Regions from separate parts of the Massilia sp. LXY-6 genome, predicted to be linked through region 3. Evidence: predicted binding sites of a transcription regulator. Region 3 holds the regulator's gene; each other region holds the start of a gene.

Region 1 (2,266 bases), on a different contig from region 3:
GACGCCAGACCAGCTCGATGAAGGCGAGGTCACGATCCGCGTGCATTACTCGAGTATCAATTACAAGGATGCGCTTGCGGCGACCGGAGCCGGCAAGATCATCCGCCGCTTTCCCTGCGTGGGCGGGATCGACATGTCGGGCGAAGTCGTGGAAAGCAGCGACGACCGGTTCAGTCCAGGGGACCGGGTGATCGCCACCAGTTTCGACATCGGCGTCTCGCACCATGGCGGCTACGCCGAATACGCTCGTGTACCGGCCAGCTGGGTGATCCCCTTGCCCGGCGGATTGACGCTGTTCGAAGCGATGGCCCTCGGCACCGCCGGCTTCACCGCCGGGCTGGCGATCGTCCGGATGGAAGATAACGGCCTGGCTCCCGCCAAAGGCCCGGTCGTGGTCTCCGGCGCGACCGGCGGCGTCGGCGGACTGGCGATCGACATGCTGGCATGCCTGGGGTATGAGGTGCTTGCCCTGACGGGAAAGGCAGCGGAGCAGGACTACCTGCGCGGGCTCGGGGCAAGCGGCGTGAAGCTGACTTCTTCCATCGATCATCAGAAGGTCCGGCCACTCGAGGCGGGACAGTGGGCCGGCGCGGTGGACAATGTGGGCGGACCGATCCTGCACTGGATGCTGGCGACCATGAAGCAGGCGGGTACCGTCGCCAGCATCGGCAATGCGGCGAGCATCAAACTCGACACCACGGTGTTCCCCTTCATCCTGCGCGGTGTGAGCCTGCTCGGCATCGACTCCGGCTACATGGGTTCGCCGACGCGCGAACGTGTCTGGAGCCGCCTGGCTTCCGACCTCAAGCCACGCCATCTGCACGACATTACCCGGACGATCGAGCTCCAGTCCTTGCCGTCCGCTTTCGACGATTTCCTGCAAGGTCGCGTAAAGGGACGCACCGTCGTCAAAATAGCCGCCTGATAAACGGAAGATCCGGCGCCGCGCGCCGGAACCGCTTTCCCATCCGCGCGGCCTGCAAGGGCTGCGCCGGCCTCGCCGCAGCGCGAGCGCGTCCCGCATTCATGTGTTGTTGCGCCCTTTTTTTCATAACGCCGAACATGATTCCGCATTATGAACTCCCTGCTGCCGTGCAGCGCAAGAATATTTCGCACCACAAGAGACCGTTCCACGATACGGAAACAAGATCGCAATCCCTTGTATTTAAATGATTTATTTCTTTTACATATCCTGCGCGCGCATCGTCGCAGTGCAGCAAACCTATTTATTATTGAGACAAGTCAACCGGCTTTTTCATTCAATCCGCAAACCCTGGAGTTATTCATGTCTCAGTATCAAAACGATATTCAAGCCATTGCCAGCCTCAAGACCCTGCACGGCAGCGCGTGGAATGCAATCAATCCGGAATCGGCCGCGCGCATGCGGACGCAAAACCGTTTTAAAACGGGGCTCGACATCGCCCGCCATACCGCGCGGATCATGCGCGCCGATATGGCGGCCTACGATGCCGACCCGTCCAGGTACACCCAGTCGCTTGGATGCTGGCATGGCTTCATCGGCCAGCAAAAAATGATCTCGATTAAAAAGCACTTCAATAACACCGATCGCCGTTACTTATACCTGTCGGGCTGGATGGTGGCGGCCCTGCGTTCGGAATTCGGCCCCCTGCCCGACCAGTCGATGCATGAAAAGACGGCGGTCGCCGGCCTGATCAAGGAGCTGTATACCTTCCTGCGCCAGGCCGACGCCCGCGAGCTTGGCGGCCTGTTTCGCCAGCTCGATGCCGCCTCGGGCGCCGCCAAGGAGGCCATCCAGCGCCAGATCGACGAGCATGTGACCCACGTGGTGCCCATCATCGCGGACATCGACGCCGGATTCGGTAACGCCGAGGCAACCTATCTGATGGCCAAGCAGATGATCGAAGCGGGCGCTTGTTGTATCCAGATCGAAAACCAGGTCTCCGACGAAAAGCAATGCGGTCACCAGGACGGCAAAGTCACCGTTCCGCACGAGGACTTCCTCGCCAAGATCCGCGCGGTACGGTATGCCTTCCTCGAACTGGGCGTCGACGATGGCGTGATTGTGGCGCGTACCGATTCTCTGGGAGCAGGCTTGACGAAACAGATCGCCGTCACGCATGAACCTGGCGACCTTGGCGACCAGTACAACGCATTCCTGGACGTCGAAGAGGTGTCCGCCGACTCGATGAAAAATGGCGACGTGGTCATCAATCGGAATGGAAAGCTCGTGCGTCCGAAGCGGCTTCCGAGCAACCTGTTCCAGTTCCGCGAAGGGACGGGCGAA
Region 2 (2,266 bases), on a different contig from region 3:
ATCGTAGGCATTGGCCATGCTGAAGAAGCGCGGGCCGAAGCGCTCGTCGTTCGGGCCGGCCATCGGGCTGCCGGGCAGCATGTTGATATGATCGTTCAGCACCACGATGCTGCCGGCGTCGACTTCAGGACGCAGCGAACCGGCGGCGTTGGTCACGAACAGCAGTTCGCAGCCCAGCAGCTTCAGGGTACGCACGGCGGAAGTCATCACGCCCGGGCCGTAGCCTTCATAGAAGTGGCCGCGGCCCTTCATGCAGGCGACCGGCACGCCGGCCAGGGTGCCCAGCACCAGTTCGCCGGCGTGGCCGTGCACGGTGCTGATCGGGAAGCCCGGCAGGTCGGCGTAGCTGATCGCCACCGCATCGCTCATCTGCTCGGCCAGCACGCCGAGACCGGAGCCGAGGATGAGGGCCACACGCGGCGTGAAACCGGGCTTGCGGGCGCGGATGACGTCGGCGGCTTCGAATGGGGTGTTGCTGAGCATGGATGGCTTCCTTGTGATGTTCGCTTGGAGTTGGGCTATTGCTGTATTGATGCTGGGTGGACCGGAGAGGCCTTTTACTGCGGGCGACGCACGGAATGCGGGATTCGGCGCACCAACATGATCGAACTATGCATTATCGTGGATTGGTATGGCAAATACCAAATTTTTGCTTGATTTATATATAGAATGTATAAATAACTGATTCTCGCTCGATGCCTGGAGATACATCGTTCAGCCCGCCCCAGTCAGAGGGACGGCATCTTTGCGTTGACGCCATCCAAACAAGTGTTTAACATCCAAAACAATTGTTTATATCCATTTGACTGTCTCCCACCGTGACCGAGCACTCCAAAAAACAACAGTTGCTTGAGCTGATCCGCGCCAACCCCTTCATCGCGCAGCAGGACTTGGCCATCAGCCTCGGCTTGTCGCGCTCGGCCGTGGCCGGGCACATCGCCGGCCTGATCCGCGAGCGCAAGCTGCTGGGGCGCGCCTACGTCCTGCCGGACCGCCGGCCCGTCACCTGCATCGGCGCGGCCAACCTCGACCGCAAGCTGCGTTCGCTGGCCGGCATCGCCCTGCATACCTCGAATCCCGCCAGCCAGAGCGAATCCTTCGGCGGGGTCGCGCGCAACATCGCCGAGAACCTGGCGCGCCTGGGCACGCCGGTTGCTTTACTGACCGCGACGGGCAAGGACAGCTCGGGCGCCGCCCTGCTCGCGCATGCGGAGCAGCTGGGCATCGACCTGGGCGGCACGCTCCAGCTGCCGGATGTGGCCAGCGGCACCTACACGGCGGTGCTGGACCAGGATGGCGAGATGGTGGTCGCGCTGGCCGACATGGCCCTCTACGACCGCCTCGATCCGGCCTTCCTCGACAGCCGCCAGGCCCAGCTCGCGGCCAGCGCGCTGGTGGTGGCCGACCTCAACCTGCCGCTCGATACGGTCGATGCCCTGGTGGCGCAGGCACGCCGCAGCGAGCTGCCCTTGGTGCTGGTGGCGGTGTCGGAACCGAAGATGGCGCGCCTGCCAGACGACCTCACCGGCGTGCGCCTTTTGATCCTGAACCGCGGCGAGCTCGCGGCGCGGGTCGGGCGCGAACTGGCCAGCGAGACCGAGCTCGATGCGGCCGTGGCCGAGGTGCGGGCGCAGGGCGTGCGCGACCTGGTCGTGACGCGCGGCGCCGAGGGCGTGCTGTACACCCGCGGCGGCGCGGGTGAAGACCAGATCGTCTGCCTGTACGCGCACAGCGCCGAGGTGGTTGACGTCACCGGCGCCGGCGACGCCTTCGCGGCAGCCGTGTGCTGGTCGCTGATGCAGGACGCGGACGACCTCGGGCTGGCCTGCCGCCGCGGCCTGAAGCTGTCGGCGCTGACCCTCGGCGTGGCAGAAACGGTGCACCCGCGCCTCGGGCCGGACAGCCTGCTTGACGTAGCCGGCGAGCCCGCCACTCCACTCAACACGAACACCCAGGACTGAACATGCAAGCTTTTCTCCAGTTTTCCCCGGAAGTACAGGCCGCCCGCGCCGCCGGCAAGCCGGTCGTCGCCCTCGAATCCACCATCATCTCCCACGGCATGCCCTACCCGCAGAACGTGCAGACCGCGCGCGAAGTCGAGCAGGTGATCCGCGACGCCGGCGGAGTTCCCGCCACCATCGCCATCATCGACGGCCGCATCTGCATCGGCCTGTCCGAAGACCAGCTCGAACTGCTGGGCCAGTCGAAGGATGCGATCAAGGTCAGCCGCCGCGACCTGGCCTATGTGCTGGCCACCGGAAAGCTC
Region 3 (2,266 bases):
TCAGCCAGTCGACCGGCACCATGCGCCCATCGACGATGGCGTAGCCCTGCGGGGTCTGCATCCAGCTGTTCGAGCCGAGGATCCAGGTGGCGGAGATAAGCGTTCCGAGCGCCACCATGCAGGTGGCCAGGAAGTGCAGCCCGGGCCCGACTTTGGTCCAGCCGAACAGCATCACGCCCAGGAAGCCGGCCTCCAGGAAGAAGGCGGTCAGCACCTCGTAGGCTAGCAGCGGCCCGGTGATGGCGCCGGCGTACTCCGAAAAATAGCTCCAGTTGGTGCCGAACTGGTAAGCCATCACGATCCCGGACACCACGCCCATGCCGAAGTCGACGGCGAAGATCTTCAGCCAGAAGTGGTAGAGGTCGACGAACACCTGGCGCTTCGTCTTCAGCCAGCACAGCTCCAGCACCATCAGGTAACTGGCCAGGCCGATGGTGATGGCCGGGAACAGGATGTGGAACGACATCGTGAACGCGAATTGCACGCGCGCCAGGTCCAATGCCGCCAAGCCGAACATGAAAGTCCCCCTCGCTATTGTCGTGTGCAGAATCTAGCATGGGCCAGGGCGCGCACGATTGGCAGGATGGCAAGGGGCCGGTCCGGCAAAAATGCCACAGTATATGAAATGGCCGTCAAGACCGGGGCCGGCAAGCGGCCCCGAGCGCAGCAACGGGCCGTATAATCCGGATATCGACAGCCAACCGCCTCCTTCCTTCGCGATGACCCAGGCCATTACCTTCCCAAGCGACAACAAGCCCCTCAACGTGCAAGCGCTGAAGGCCAGCTGCGCGGCCTGCAGCATGCACCAGCTCTGCCTGCCGATGGGCCTGGAGGATGCGGACATCGACCGCCTCGACAAGATCATCGGGCGCCGCCGCCGCCTCGAGCGCGACGAAGCCCTGTACAAGATGGGGGAGCCGTTCCGCAACCTGTACGCGGTGCGCTTCGGGCATTTCAAGACCTACCAGGTGAATGCCGCCGGCGAAGCCCAGATCACGGGCTTTCAGATGGCCGGCGAACTGCTGGGCATGGATGCGATCAGTGGCGACCGCTATCGCTGCGATGCGGTGGCGCTGGAAGACAGCGAAGTCTGCGAGATTCCCTTCGCCAACCTGGAAGAGCTGTTCGGCCACGTGCCGGCCCTGCTGCGCCATTTCCACCGCATCATGAGCCAGGAAATTACACGTGAGCAAAACGTCATGCTCCTGCTCGGGAATATGCGGGCCGAGCAGCGTTTCGCCGTCTTCCTCGTCAATAAATCCGCTCGTTACGCCGCCCGCGGCTACTCGCCCACCCAGTTCGCCCTGCGCATGTCGCGCGAAGACATCGGCAACTACCTCGGCCTGACCATCGAAAGCGTCAGCCGCCTGCTGTCGCGTTTCAAGAAACTGGGGCTGGTCGCGATCGACAAGCGCGAAGTGACCCTGCTCGACCTGCCGCGCTTGAAGGCGATGGCGGCGGGGACGGAGCAGTGCAGCCCGATGGCGTGAGTGCGCGTGCTTCAGCGCGCATCAAGTACTTGCCAAGGCCCGGACTTCGGGGCACGATGAGCTCATATGCTCGAGCCACCCACAAGAAGGAGACAAACGATGATCAAGGTGAGCGTCATGTATCCCAACAGTCCCGAAGCACGTTTCGACGACGCCTACTACCGTGAGCAGCACATGCCCATGGTGAAGAAGCTGATGGGCGACTACTGCAAGTACTACACGGTGGACAGGGCGATTTCGGCCGGCCCGTCCGCATCGAATACGCCCTACATCGCCATGGGCCACCTGTTCTGCGACTCGGTCGATGCCTTCCAGGCCGGCTTCGGTCCGCATTCGAAGGAAATCATGGCCGATATTCCGAACTACACCAACCAGACCCCGGTCATCCAGATCAGCGAGGTCGTGGTCGGATAAGCTCACCCGGCGGCGGCAACAGCGCCGCCGGGTGAGGACCTCAGGGCATCAGGCTTGCTTCTGCTGCGCCACCCAGCGCTGCACGATCTCGCCCAGCACATCCAGCGGCACCGAACCGTTCTTCAGCACCACGTCGTGGAAGGCCGGCAGCGAGAACTTGTCGCCGAGTTCCTGTTTCGCCTTGTCGCGCAGTTCGAGGATGCGCAGCATGCCGACCATGTAGGCGCAGGCCTGACCCGGCCAGGCCACGTAGCGCTCCACTTCCTGGGCGCCGATGCCGTAGTCGATCGCCTGCTGGCGCGTCCATCCCTTGGTGTGCAGGCCGGTGTCGACCACCAGACGCCGCGCGCGGAACAGCTCCG

The links. The regulator FNR, encoded in region 3, switches genes on or off when oxygen is low (the NO sensors DNR and NnrR bind a similar motif). The targets are predictions, from matches to a motif close to TTGATNNNNATCAA.
Region 1: ACI48D_RS12060 (isocitrate lyase) is a predicted target of FNR. The motif match lies at 1,233-1,246, and genes of this name have one in related genera.
Region 2: ACI48D_RS24360 (carbohydrate kinase) is a predicted target of FNR. The motif match lies at 654-667, and genes of this name have one in related genera.

Annotation. Positions count from the first base shown of each region.
Region 1 covers NZ_JBKFGF010000023.1:101,359-103,624, reverse strand. Annotated here, with positions in the region: gene ACI48D_RS12065 (oxidoreductase) at 1-925, shown strand, start outside; gene ACI48D_RS12060 (isocitrate lyase) at 1,286-2,266, shown strand, end outside.
Region 2 covers NZ_JBKFGF010000072.1:6,283-8,548, reverse strand. Annotated here, with positions in the region: gene xapA (xanthosine phosphorylase) at 1-483, opposite strand, end outside; gene ACI48D_RS24360 (carbohydrate kinase) at 846-1,961, shown strand; gene ACI48D_RS24355 (pseudouridine-5'-phosphate glycosidase) at 1,964-2,266, shown strand, end outside.
Region 3 covers NZ_JBKFGF010000051.1:44,360-46,625, forward strand. Annotated here, with positions in the region: gene ACI48D_RS21235 (cytochrome ubiquinol oxidase subunit I) at 1-517, opposite strand, end outside; gene fnr (fumarate/nitrate reduction transcriptional regulator Fnr) at 720-1,490, shown strand; gene ACI48D_RS21245 (EthD family reductase) at 1,590-1,904, shown strand; gene ACI48D_RS21250 (DUF885 domain-containing protein) at 1,953-2,266, opposite strand, start outside.